2 linked regions of the Paraburkholderia bryophila genome follow. The protein of the gene in region 2 binds, or shares a complex with, the protein of the main gene of each other region. Links are inferred from orthologs where the notes say so. Each region holds a gene or a part of one and is shown on either strand. Other genes may lie near its edges.

Region 1 (2,820 bases), on a different replicon or contig from region 2:
ATCAAGAACACGTTTGCCGCGTTGTCTGCTCAAGGTAAGAAAGGCCTGATTCCTTTCATGACGGCCGGCGACCCGGACCCGGCCCGCACGGTCGAATTCATGCACGCGCTCGCTGCCGGCGGCGCGGATGTGATCGAACTCGGTGTGCCGTTTTCCGACCCGATGGCCGACGGCCCCGTGATCCAGCAATCGTCTGAGCGCGCGTTGGCGCATGGCGTGTCGCTGCGTCACGTGATCGCGGACGTCAAGCGCTTCCGCGAAACCGACAACAAGACGCCCGTCGTGCTGATGGGCTACGCCAATCCGATCGAACGCATGGGTATCGACGCGTTCGCGAAAGCCGCGCAGGAAGCCGGCGTGGACGGCGTGCTGGTGGTCGATTACCCGCCGGAAGAGTGCGCTAACTTCGCTGAAAAGATGCGATCCGCCGACATCGACCCGATCTTTTTGCTGGCGCCCACGTCCACGGACGAGCGCATCGCGGAAGTCGGCAAAATTGCCAGCGGCTACGTCTATTATGTGTCGTTGAAAGGGGTGACCGGCTCCGCGAATCTGGACGTTTCCAGCATCGCGGGTAAAATCCCGGCCATCAAGTCGCGCGTACCCCTGCCGGTGGGCGTCGGTTTTGGCATCCGCGACGCGCAAACCGCGCGTTCGGTGGCCGAAGTGTCCGATGCCGTCGTGATCGGCAGTCGTATCGTGCAATTGCTCGAACAGGCGCCGCCGGAGACCGCGGCTGAAACGCTCACGCGTTTCATCGCCGAAGTGCGCGAGGCGCTAGATAGCGTCGCGACTGCCCGATAACAGTTATTTTTGTCGTCTGTAATGTGAGCGGCGGGTTTATCCCGCCGTTTGCGCAACCGCCGACCCCAGAAGGATTCAATATGAGCTGGCTCGATAAGCTGCTGCCGCCGAAAATCAAACAAACCGACCCGAAGAACCGCAAGGGGATTCCGGAAGGCCTGTGGATCAAGTGCCCGTCGTGCGAAGCCGTGCTGTACCGCAACGACGTCGAGGCCAATCTGCACGTTTGCCCGAAGTGCGACCATCACATGCGCATCGGCGCGCGTGAGCGGCTCGACGGCCTGCTCGATCCGGAAGGCCGCTACGAAATCGGCCAGGAAATCGTCCCGGTCGACGCGTTGAAGTTCAAGGATAGCCGCAAGTACCCGGATCGCCTGAAAGAGGCGATGGACGACACCGACGAAACCGACGCCATGGTCGTGATGGGCGGCGCGATCCATACGCTGCCGGTGGTCGTGGCCTGCTTCGAGTTCTCGTTCATGGGCGGCTCGATGGGTTCGGTGGTCGGCGAGCGCTTTGCGCGCGGCGCACAGAACGCGCTCGAACAGAAAGTGCCGTTTATCTGCTTCACCGCTTCCGGCGGCGCGCGCATGCAGGAAAGCCTGCTGTCGCTGATGCAAATGGCGAAGACCACGGCCATGCTGACCCGGCTGGCCGAAGCCAAGCTGCCGTTCATTTCCGTGCTGACCGATCCGACCATGGGCGGCGTGTCGGCGAGTTTCGCGTTCCTCGGCGACGTGGTGATCGCCGAGCCGAAGGCGCTGATCGGCTTTGCCGGCCCGCGCGTGATCGAACAGACGGTGCGCGAAAAGCTGCCGGAAGGCTTCCAGCGCGCGGAGTTCCTGCTGACGAAGGGCGCGGTGGACATGATCATCGATCGTCGCAAGCTGCGTGAGGAAATCGCTCAGTTGATGGCGCTGTTGAGCCACCAGCCGGCGGATGCCGTCGCGTAAGCCGACGTTAAGCAGCAGACAGCCCGCGCGCCGCTGAGCGCTGACGGCCGTCAAAAAAGCAGGCAAAAATAGCGCGCCGCGTGAGTGATCAAGCGGCGCGTTGTCATTTCCAGGATAATCACGGCGCACCACCGCCTAACCGATTCACTCGCGATTCATTCGATGACGACATTCCCCACCCTCGACGCGTGGCTCACGCACCTTGAATCCGCGCATCCGGTCGGCATCGACATGGGTTTAGGCCGCATCTCGCAGGTACGCGACGCGATGCAGTTGTCGTTTGCGTGCCCGATCATCACGGTCGGCGGCACGAACGGCAAGGGCTCCACGTGCGCGATTCTCGAATCGATTCTGCTGCGCGCTGGCTTTACGGTGGGCTGCCACACGTCGCCGCATCTGCTGACGTTCAACGAACGCGCGCGCGTGAACGGCGAAATGGCGACCGACGCCGAACTGCTGACGCACTTCGAAGCCGTCGAAACCGCGCGCCTGAGTCTCGCCGAGTCCGTCACGCTGACCTACTTCGAATTCACGACGCTGGCGATCATGAGCCTGTTCGCGTCGCGCGGCTTCGACGCGGTGATCTTCGAAGTCGGCCTGGGCGGCCGTCTCGACGCGGTCAATATTCTTGATACCGACTGCGCAATCATTACCAGCATCGACATTGATCACACGGAATATCTCGGCGATACGCGCGAGAAGATCGGCTTCGAAAAGGCTGGTATTTTCCGTCCGGGCAAGCCGGCAATTTGCGCCGACCCGGTGCCGCCGCAGTCGCTGATCGATCATGCTGAGAAGATCGGCGCGGAACTGTGGCTCTTCGGTCGCGATTTCCGCTACGAAGGGCAGGCGGGCAGCGAGCGTCAGCAGTGGAGTTACGTCGGTCCGACCATGCGGCGTTCGTCGCTCGCCTATCCGGCGTTGCGCGGCGCGAACCAGTTGATCAATACGTCGGCGGCGCTGGCTGGACTCGAAGCACTGCGTGACCGTTTGCCGGTGTCGGCCCAGGACATCCGCCTGGGCCTCGCCAACGTCGAGCTGCCGGGCCGTTTCCAGGTGTTGC
Region 2 (10,255 bases):
AACAACATCATGGTCGCGATCAAGCTAACGGTGGTTGTGGCATTCATTGCGATCGGGGCATTTTTCGTCCACCCCGCGAACTGGCATCCGTTCATTCCGGAAAACACCGGGCAATTCGGTAACTTCGGCATGAGCGGAATACTGCGCGGCTCAGCCGTCGTCTTCTTTGCTTTCATCGGTTTTGACGCGGTATCCACGGCGGCACAGGAGGCAAGAAAACCGCAGCGCGATATGCCCGTCGGCATCCTTGGATCGCTGATAATCTGCACGATCCTCTACATCCTTGTTGCTGGCGTGCTGACGGGCCTCGTGCCCTATGCAGAACTCAACGTGCCTGATCCAATTGCAAAGGGCGTAGATGCGATCGGTGTGAACTGGTTCTCTATTCTCATCAAGATCGGTGCCCTGACCGGACTGACGACGGTCATTCTCGTGCTGCTCTACGGCCAGAGTCGAATTTTCTTCACCATGTCACAGGATGGCCTGCTGCCGCAGCTGTTCGCCCGTGTCCATCCGCGCCTGCAGACACCTCACCTTAGCCAGATCATGATCGGCTCGATCGTCGCGATCGTTGCGGCATTCACGCCCATCGGCGTCCTGGGCGAGATGGTTAGCATTGGCACTTTGTTCGCCTTCGTTCTCGTTTGCAGTGCCGTCATGTATCTGCGACGCAGCGACTCCGATGCCGCCCGCCCTTTCCGCGTTCCCGGCGTGCCGATCGTGCCCGTCCTCGGCATCTTGTTCTGCCTTCTGCTCATGGCCGGACTGCCGCTGGTTACGTGGATACGACTGGTCGTCTGGCTTGTGATCGGCATGATCATTTACTGGTCATACGGCCGGAGTCATTCGAAACTTCGATTTCCTGAGCGTAGGTGAAGCAGCTCGGTGAATCGGGTTCGCTAATCCGGACTTCCAAAACACCAGGTGACCGAACAGTATCGACGGAATGTACCTGCCGCCCGGTGATGGGCCTAACGACGAGCTGAAAAACAAAAACCCCGCAGAGCCTAGACTCTGCGGGGTTCTCTCTACCACTTCTGGCGGAGACGGAGGGATTCGAACCCTCGATCCAGGTTTTGGCCCAGATGCTCCCTTAGCAGGGGAGTGCCTTCGACCTCTCGGCCACGTCTCCCAAACTTTCGGTTGCGCAGGGAGTCAGCGCAACGAAGCCAAGATAATAGCGGGCCGATCAGGGAAGGTCAATGTCTGGCGAACATTTTTTGTGCCAATTTCGTCATTGGCGACTTGATCTGTTCACATTGGCCGCTCAAAGCAAACGGGGCGCTTCTCAGCGCCCCGTTTTTCAGCAAATTACGCCTGATCCAGTTCGAACGCCTTATGCAGCGCGCGCACGGCGAGCTCCATATACTTCTCGTCGATCAATACCGAAATCTTGATTTCGGAGGTGGAGATCATCTGGATGTTGATACCCTCTTCCGACAGCGTGCGGAACATCGTGCTCGCGATACCCACATGCGAACGCATGCCGACGCCGACCACCGAGACCTTCGACACCTTCAGATCGCCCAGCACCTGCTCCGCCTGCACGTGGCCCTTCACCTGGGTCGTGAGGATGTCCATGGCGCGCTGATAGTCGCCGCGGCCCACGGTGAACGTGAAGGCCGTTTTACCTTCGACGCTCTGGTTCTGGATGATCATGTCGACGTCGATATTCGCGTCCGCCACCGGGCCGAGAATCTGATACGCGATACCCGGCTTGTCGGGCACACCCATCACGGCAATACGAGCTTCGTCGCGCTGAAACGCGATGCCCGAGATGACTGCTTTTTCCATGGTCTCGTCTTCTTCAAAAGTAATCAGGGTGCCCGACTTCATTTCGGCGTCGAGCGGGATGAGCGGATCGGTCAGGCTCGACAGCACGCGCGTCTTCACCTGATATTTGCCGGCGAATTCCACCGAACGGATCTGCAGCACCTTCGAACCCAGGCTGGCCATTTCCAGCATTTCTTCAAACGTCACGCGATCGAGTCGGCGCGCTTCTTCGACCACACGCGGGTCAGTCGTGTAGACACCGTCGACGTCCGTGTAAATCAGGCACTCGTCGGCCTTCAACGCAGCCGCGACCGCAACCGCCGACGTATCCGAACCGCCGCGGCCGAGCGTGGTGATATGGCCGTCCGGGTCGATACCCTGGAAGCCGGTGATCACCACCACCTTGCCTGCTTCGAGATCGCGCAGCACGCGCTCGCCGTCGATCTCCATGATGCGCGCTTTCGTGAACGCGCTATCCGTTTTGATCGGCACTTGCCAGCCGGCGTAGCTGACCGCGTCGACGCCGGCTTCCTGCAGCGCGATGGCCAACAGACCCGAGCTGACCTGCTCGCCGGTGGCGGCGATCATGTCGAGTTCGCGCGGGCTCGGCTGCGTGGTGATTTCTTTCGCGAGACCGAGCAGGCGGTTGGTTTCGCCGGACATTGCCGACGGCACGACCACCATCTTGTGGCCGGCCTTATGCCATTTCGCGACGCGCTTGGCGACGTTCTTGATGCGCTCGACCGAGCCCATCGAGGTGCCGCCGTATTTATGTACGATGAGTGCCATTGTCGTTCTGAACTGAAGGAGAAACCGCGCTGGCGCGCTGGAGACGACCGCACAAAAGCACAGGGGCGCAACGTCTCGTGAACGGCGGCGAAGTGTGTGGCGGCGTAGATGCAGCGCGCGTGCAGCACGCGCGGATTTGCCCGTGATTGATCGCTAATGGCTTACCGGGAATTTCGGATCACGATCGGAAAACCGACACAAGCGACGGCAAAAGCGGGCCGGGCAAACAAGTTAACGTACCCGATCGAGCGCAAAAAGACAAGCCGGAAAGGCCATGGAAAGGCGTCGAATGCCGGCTGCAAAGGCTTGTCCGGTGCGGATTGGCGCGTCGGCGCGCGATTCACCGATTGGATCACCGGGTTGTCCGACCGGTCGGTCAGGCGATCGTCAGATCCTCGCGCCAGCTGATGAGAATGCGGGGTTCGGTTGCGTTGCCGAGATCCGCGAGCGCCGCGCGGTTCACGCCGAGCAAGGGCACGAACAAAAGGTCATCGCCGAGATAGAGCAACGGCACGTCGCGTTTCCATGCCGGGATGCCGCGCTCCTGGAAGAGATTTTTCAGGGTGCGGCTCGGCGCGTTGGGCGACGCATTCACGCGCATGCGTTCGCCGCCGCGGCGGGAACGGGCAGTCAGTAGCGCGCGTTTTAGTACGCTGAGAGGGATCGTGTCGGGCTCGTAGGCGGGTGCTTGAGCGTCGAAATCGGATTTGCTGTGGGACTCGTTATGAACTCCGGCACCCAAGCGCGGAGTGGACTCGCCTTCGTGTCGAGGCGCTTCAATCCCGCCCTGCTCTACCACCGCAAACACAAACGTCCCGCGCCATTGCGGCAAACGCCAGATCGACTCGCCCTGCCACGCCAACGCACTCGTCTCACGCGCGACGAGCGCTGTCTCGTCGGCGGGCTCGCGACTATCGCCCGCCTCCCAATACACGAGCCCGCGATAACTGCGCAACGCCTGCCCCGCGTGATCGATCCGCAAGCGGTGACCATCGTCCGCCACCCCGACTTCGCGCAATTGACGCAACGCATCGCCGAGTCGCGCAGTCGATGCCGCGACGAAGCCCAGCGTACGCATCCAGTAACGCAGCAGATTGAGCGCGCGATCGTCGTCGAGTGCGAGCAGCGCGTCGTGCGACAACGCGCGGCCTTCGTCGCGCGACACCGTGTTCATGTCGACGCGCGCGAGATCGTCGAGCAAGCGCTGCGCCGACGCCGCATGCGCCGCCGTGCGCGCGAGCGCGTCGCGGAATCCGGGAAAGTGAACGGCCAGCGCGGGCGTCACCTCGTGACGCAACGCATTACGCGCGTAGCGGGTATCCGCATTGGACTCGTCGTCGATCCAGCGCAAGCCGCGCGCGCTCGCGTACTGCTCGAGCTGCGCGCGCAGCAGATGAAGCAACGGCCGCATCCGCAGCGCCACCGCGCCAGACGGCGCGTACTCCGGCGCCATCGCCGCCAGCCCCGCGAGACCCGCGCCGCGCAACAACTGCAGCAACACCGTCTCCGCCTGATCGTCCGCATGCTGCGCGAGCCACAACGCATGAACGCCGTGCGCCGCGCACATCGCATCCAGCGCGCGATAACGCGCGTCGCGCGCGGCGGCTTCGAGACTGACACCCGCATCGCGCGATACCTCGACTCGGCGCGCATCGAATTCAACGCCGCGTTCCCGCGCAAACGCTTCGCAGTGCGCGAGCCAAGCGTCGGCGTGTGCGCTCAAACCATGATGCACATGCAGCGCGATGCAACGCGACGCACCGGCCACTCGTACCGCGGCGTCGAGCAACACGCTCGAGTCCACCCCGCCGCTGAATGCAATCGCAACACGCGCGTCGCCGTGCAGTGGCAACGGCAATGGCAGTGCGGATAAACAAACGCCGACCGCCTCGAGAACGAGGCGGTCGGCGGATGAATCGGCGGTGGTGGTCACGTCGCTAGCGCGAGACGCGCTACTGGACGAAAGAAAACGCGCGCGGGCTTACGCACCCGGCGTCGTTTCCTTGAATTTGCCGTACGCCATGAGCCGATCGAAACGGCGCTGACGCAGGTCGGTGATGCTCATGCCCTGGAACTGACGCAGCGAGTCGGCGAGCGCACGGCGCAACATCGCGGCCATGCCCTTCGGATCGCGATGTGCGCCGCCGAGCGGTTCGTTGACGATCTTGTCGATCAAGCCGAGCGCCTTCAGACGATGCGCGGTCAGGCCCAGCGCTTCCGCGGCTTCCGGCGCTTTCGCGGCGCTCTTCCACAGAATCGACGCGCAGCCTTCCGGCGAGATCACCGAATAGGTCGAGAATTGCAGCATCAGCACGCTGTCGCCCACGGCGATCGCGAGCGCGCCGCCCGAACCGCCTTCACCGATGATCGTGGCGATCAGCGGCGTCTTCAGTTCGGCCATCACGTACAGATTGCGGCCGATCGCCTCGGACTGGCCGCGCTCTTCCGCGCCGATGCCGGGATAAGCGCCCGGCGTATCGATGAACGTGAAGATCGGCAGGCTGAATTTTTCGGCGAGACGCATCAGGCGTTCGGCCTTGCGATAGCCTTCCGGACGCGGCATGCCGAAGTTGCGCAGCGCGCGTTCCTTCGTGTCGCGGCCCTTCTGATGACCGATCACCATGCAGGCCTGGCCATTGAAACGTGCGAGGCCGCCGACGATCGACAGGTCGTCCGCATAGTTGCGGTCGCCGTGCAGTTCGTGGAAATCGGTGAACAGCTCGCTCACGTAGTCGAACGTGTACGGGCGCTGCGGATGACGGGCGATTTGCGAAACCTGCCACGGTGTGAGGTTCGCGTAAAGATCTTTGGTGAGCTGTTGACTCTTCTTGGACAGCCGCTCGATCTCTTCCGAAATATCGACGGCCGAATCGTCCTGCACGAAGCGCAATTCTTCGATCTTCGCTTCGAGTTCAGCGATCGGCTGTTCGAAATCCAGAAACGTGGTCTTCATTGGTTGTAATCCTTGGACTTACCGGCAGCGCGTATTCTAACCGCGCGCGCCAATGTCTAAACCCCCTCGCAACTATCAAATACGAACATTCAATAGTTTTCGAGATGGCTCGTTCTTTGGTTCAGTATTCAGTATTCGACCGGCAACGGATCGAGACTACGCCACATATACCAGGTCGCGACGGTACGCCACGGCTCCCAGTTTGCCGCGACCTCGCGCGCTTCGCTGCGCGTGACCGGCTCGCCGCTGAAATAGTTGACGCTGATCGCGCGGATCAAACCGAGATCGTCGAGCGGCAGGACGTCGGGGCGCGACAGATTGAAGATCAGGAACATCTCCGCGGTCCAGCGGCCGATGCCGCGAATCTGCGTGAGTTCGGCGATCACCGCCTCGTCTTCCATCGTCGTCCACTTGCCGACGTGCAATGCGCCCGACACGAAGTGCTGCGCGAGATCGAGCACGTATTCGGCTTTGCGCCTGGACAAACCGCACGCGGTCAGTTTCTCCTGACCGAGCTTGATGAACTGCTGCGGCACCAGCTTCGGACACGCGGCCTCGACCTTGGCCCACACCGCTTGCGCGGACGCGACCGAAATCTGCTGCCCGACCACCGAGCGCGCGAGCGTGACGAACGGATCGCCACGGCTCAGCAGATGCACCGGACCGAATTTCGGAATCAGCTTCTTCAGAATGCGATCGCGCTTGACGAGATCCGCGCACGCCTTGTCCCAATACGCGGGCCGCGTCTCTTCAGGCGTGAGACCGGCGATCTGCACCGGCACCGCGACTTCGCTCGCGCTAGTCCCTTCGCCGCCCGCACTCGACGACGCACGCGTCTTGCGCACGACTTCGCCTTCGTGACCTTCTTGCGTGACGCGCGCGAGTTCCTGCACGTCGCCCGCGAGTTCGGCAGGCAATGCGCCATTGCTCTTCGCACGCGGCGCTTTGGCGCGCTTAGCAGACGCAGACGCCGGCGCCGATGCGCCATTGAGCCCAGGCTTCGCCGCCGGCTTTTTCGCCGCACCCGATGCGATGCCCGTTGCGCTCCTGGCCGCCGCCCCACCGGCTTTCGACGATGCTTTTTTTACCGCGCCGCTACCGCTGCGAGCCGACGTTCGAGTCGACTTTGCCGCGGCTGCCGCGTTTGTCTGAGACGTGGCTCGTTTAGCCGGCGTCTTCGTGGCCGTTGCCATCCTGCCTCCTGCCTGGCGAGTCGATCAGAGGGAACTACGAGGTGCGCTCACACGCGCCGCCACTCGGTCAACCCGCCGGGTTTGTCTTCAAGTGCAACGCCGGCCTCGAGCAATTCGGCCCGGATCCGGTCTGCTGCCGCATAGTCTTTCGCCTGCTTGGCGGCCACGCGCACGGCGATCTTCGCTTCGATCGCGGCGGGCTCGAGCGCGCCTTCGGCGGCGGCGCCCGCGGCCTGCTGCAGGTATGCACGCGGCTCACGGCCGAGCAGCCCGAGCACCGCACCCAACGAGCGCAGTTGACGGGCGAGCGCAGGGTCGCGCGTGCGGTTCACTTCAGTAGCCAGTTCGAACAACACCGACACCGCGACCGGCGTGTTGAAGTCGTCGTTCATGGCGGTCTGGAAACGCTGCGCGAACGCTTCGTTCCAGTCGAGCTGGACGCTGTCGGGCGTGACGTCTTTCAACGCGGTGTACAAACGCGCGAGCGCGTTGCGAGCGTCGTCGATATGCACGTCGCTGTAGTTCAACGGCGAACGGTAGTGCGCACGCGCAATGAAAAACCGCACGACCTCGGCATCGTACTGCGCCAATACTTCGCGAATCGTAAAGAAGTTGTTCAACGACTTCGACATCTTCTCATTGTCGATCTGCACGTAGCCGTTGTGCATCCAGTAATTCACGAACGTTTGTCCGGTCGCGGCTTCACTTTGCGCGATTTCGTTTTCATGGTGCGGAAACTGCAGGTCCTGACCGCCGCCATGAATGTCGAAATGTTCGCCGAGCAACGTGCAGCCCATGGCCGAGCATTCGATATGCCAGCCGGGACGGCCGCGGCCGAATTTCGAGTCCCAACCGGTGTCGGCCGGTTCTTCCGGTTTCGCTTTTTTCCACAGCACGAAGTCGAGCGGGTCCTGCTTCGCGTCGTTCGCCGCGACACGTTCGCCCGCGCGCAGATCTTCGATCGATTTGCCCGACAGCTTGCCGTAGCCCGCGAACTTGCGCACCGCGTAGTTCACGTCGCCGTCGCTCGCCTGATAGGCGTAACCGTTCGACTCGAGCTTCTCGATCATGCCGAGCATCTGCGGAATGAAGTCGGTCGCGCGCGGTTCGATGTCGGGCCGCGCGATGCCGAGCGCGTCCGCGTCTTCATGCAACGCGGCGATGAAGCGGTCGGTCAGCGACTTGATCGTCTCGCCGTTCTCGACCGCGCGCCGGATGATCTTGTCGTCGATGTCCGTGATGTTGCGCACGTAGGTCACCTCGTAACCGAGCGTGCGCAGCCAGCGCTGCACGATGTCGAACACGACCATGACCCGCGCATGACCGACGTGACAATAGTCGTACACGGTCATCCCGCAGACGTACATTCGCACGACGCCGGGCTGCAGCGGCACGAAGTTTTGCTTGTCACGCGCGAGCGTGTTGTAGATGCGCAGTGATTCCATAGAGAACGGTGCGTGGGCCGAAAGAAATCCGCAATGTGTTTCATGCGCGCCGCGCCCCGCGAACTGACGGCGGGGGCGTCGCGTACAGCAAAACCGGTGCAGCGGGTGCGGCGGTCAGGCTGCGATCAAGGCGGAGACGACCACGAGTGGCGAAAAGACAGTTTGCGGTTCGACGGAACGCGCAGACCTTTTGTTAGAATGGGTCGGAGTATAACATCCAGACCTGAGCCTATGAAACCTTCCAGCGGCCGCGCGAGTAGCGCTGCGACCCTCGCCGCGACAGCCTTTGGTGGCGTCGTGCGCGGCATGTCCCGTGGCGTTGTCCGTGACTCCACGCGTGCCCTCGCCTTGCGCGTCACCCTCGCTGCCGCGCTGGCGGTTGTGCCGGGCGCCGCCGCGTTCGCGCAGAAGGCGTCGACGTTACCGCAAGGCCCCGCGGTGCGCGACAACACGCCGGAAATCGACACCACGATCGCGCAGAAAAACTGGCAGGCCGCGCTGACCCAGCTCGACGCGCGCATCGCGTCGAACCCGCGCGACGCGCAGGCCAAATTCAAGCGCGCCACGGTGCTGGCCCACCTGAATCGCGACGAAGAGGCGATCACCGCCTTCACCGAACTCACGCAGTTGTACCCCGAGCTGCCCGAGCCGTATAACAACCTGGCGGCGCTCTACGCGAAGCAAGGCCGTTATACGGAAGCACGCGCCGCGCTCGAAACGGCAACCAAGGTGAATCCCGGCTACGGTCTCGCCTACGAGAACCTCGGCGACCTCTATCTGCGCATGGCCAATGAGGCCTACCGTCGCGCGCAAAGTCTGGGCAAGGCGAGCGCCACGACCACGCAGCGCCTCGCGGACATCCAGAAGATCGTCTCGCCGCCGCAGACCAAAACGCCCGCCGTGAAAAAGGCGGCCGTCGCGCCGGACGATTACACGGCCCGCGCCACCTCGAACATGACCGACACGTCCAGCTTCCAGTTCGGCGGCTCGAACGGCTCGCTCGCCATGCCGCCCTACATGGCGCCGTCGAAGTAACGCCACGCTGTTTTCGGCACATCGTTTTTTCCAACCCTGAGGATCTTCATGAAATGGTTGATGTTGGCGCTCGGCAGCGCCGCCCTGATCGCAAACGCCCCCGCCTTTGCCCAGTCCGGTTCGCAAGCCACGCATCCGTCCGTCCTCTTCAAGACGTCGGAAGGCGACATCCGCGTCGAGTTGTATCCTGAGAAAGCGCCGAAGACGGTCGCCAACTTCCTCGACTATGTGAAGTCCGGCCAGTACAGCGGCACGATTTTCCATCGCGTGATTCGCGGCTTCATGATTCAGGGTGGCGGCTACACGCAGAGCTTCGCCGAGAAGCCGACGCGCGCGCCGATTCCGCTCGAAAGCCGTAACGGTCTGAAGAACGCCGCCGGCACGCTCGCCATGGCGCGCACCAGCGATCCGAATTCGGCCACCGCGCAATTCTTCATCAACACGGTGGACAACGCCGGCCTCGACTATCCGAATCCGGACGGCAATGGCTACGCGGTGTTCGGCAAGGTCACGAGCGGCATGGACGTCGTGAAGAAGATCGAAGGCACGCCCACCACCTCGCGCGGCCCGATGAGCGACGTGCCGGCCAAGGCCGTCGTGATCGAGTCGGCTACGGTGGTCGGCAAGTAACGCAATTGACAGCAATCAACAGCAAGTAACAATCAGCAGCAGGCGCTCAATCTACGCCCCGGCGCGGACCGCCGTCATCGCATCACGTGACGGGCGGCCGCGCTTTTTACCCACCTCGTTCATCAAAGGATTCCATCATGGTTGAACTGCATACGAACCACGGCGTCATCAAGCTCGAACTGGACGCTGAGAAGGCGCCGAAGTCGGTTGAGAACTTCCTCAACTACGTGAAGGCCGGTCACTACGACAACACGGTGTTCCACCGCGTGATCGACGGCTTCATGATCCAGGGCGGCGGTTTCGAACCCGGCATGAAGCAGAAGCCGACCGCGGATGCGATCGACAACGAAGCCAACAACGGCCTGAAGAACGTCAACGGTTCGGTTGCGATGGCACGCACGAACGACCCGCATTCGGCGACCGCGCAATTCTTCATC

The links.
Region 1: the proteins of GGD40_RS20985 (region 2) and accD are in contact, whole or in part, in a solved structure (PDB 8UXZ), measured with the Escherichia coli proteins. The link is inferred for Paraburkholderia bryophila from one-to-one orthologs.

What each region holds. Positions count from the first base shown.
Region 1 is NZ_JACCAS010000002.1:1,867,889-1,870,708, forward strand. It holds accD (acetyl-CoA carboxylase, carboxyltransferase subunit beta), read left to right. Parts: upstream 1-884; coding sequence 885-1,757; downstream 1,758-2,820. Other genes in the region: trpA (tryptophan synthase subunit alpha), read left to right, coding at 1-804; folC (bifunctional tetrahydrofolate synthase/dihydrofolate synthase), read left to right, coding at 1,920-2,820.
Region 2 is NZ_JACCAS010000001.1:4,656,185-4,666,439, reverse strand. The notes cover bases 3,530-6,436. They hold GGD40_RS20985 (acetyl-CoA carboxylase carboxyltransferase subunit alpha), read right to left. Parts: upstream 5,516-6,436; coding sequence 4,544-5,515; downstream 3,530-4,543. Other genes in these bases: GGD40_RS20980 (DNA-3-methyladenine glycosylase family protein), read right to left, coding at 5,644-6,436; tilS (tRNA lysidine(34) synthetase TilS), read right to left, coding at 3,530-4,495. In the rest of the region: GGD40_RS21005 (amino acid permease), read left to right, coding at 1-876; GGD40_RS20995 (aspartate kinase), read right to left, coding at 1,312-2,562; more of tilS, read right to left, coding at 2,939-3,529; more of GGD40_RS20980, read right to left, coding at 6,437-6,708; cysS (cysteine--tRNA ligase), read right to left, coding at 6,756-8,153; GGD40_RS20970 (tetratricopeptide repeat protein), read left to right, coding at 8,385-9,188; GGD40_RS20965 (peptidylprolyl isomerase), read left to right, coding at 9,237-9,818; GGD40_RS20960 (peptidylprolyl isomerase), read left to right, coding at 9,956-10,255. UniProt on the Escherichia coli protein: Component of the acetyl coenzyme A carboxylase (ACC) complex. First, biotin carboxylase catalyzes the carboxylation of biotin on its carrier protein (BCCP) and then the CO(2) group is transferred by the carboxyltransferase to acetyl-CoA to form malonyl-CoA.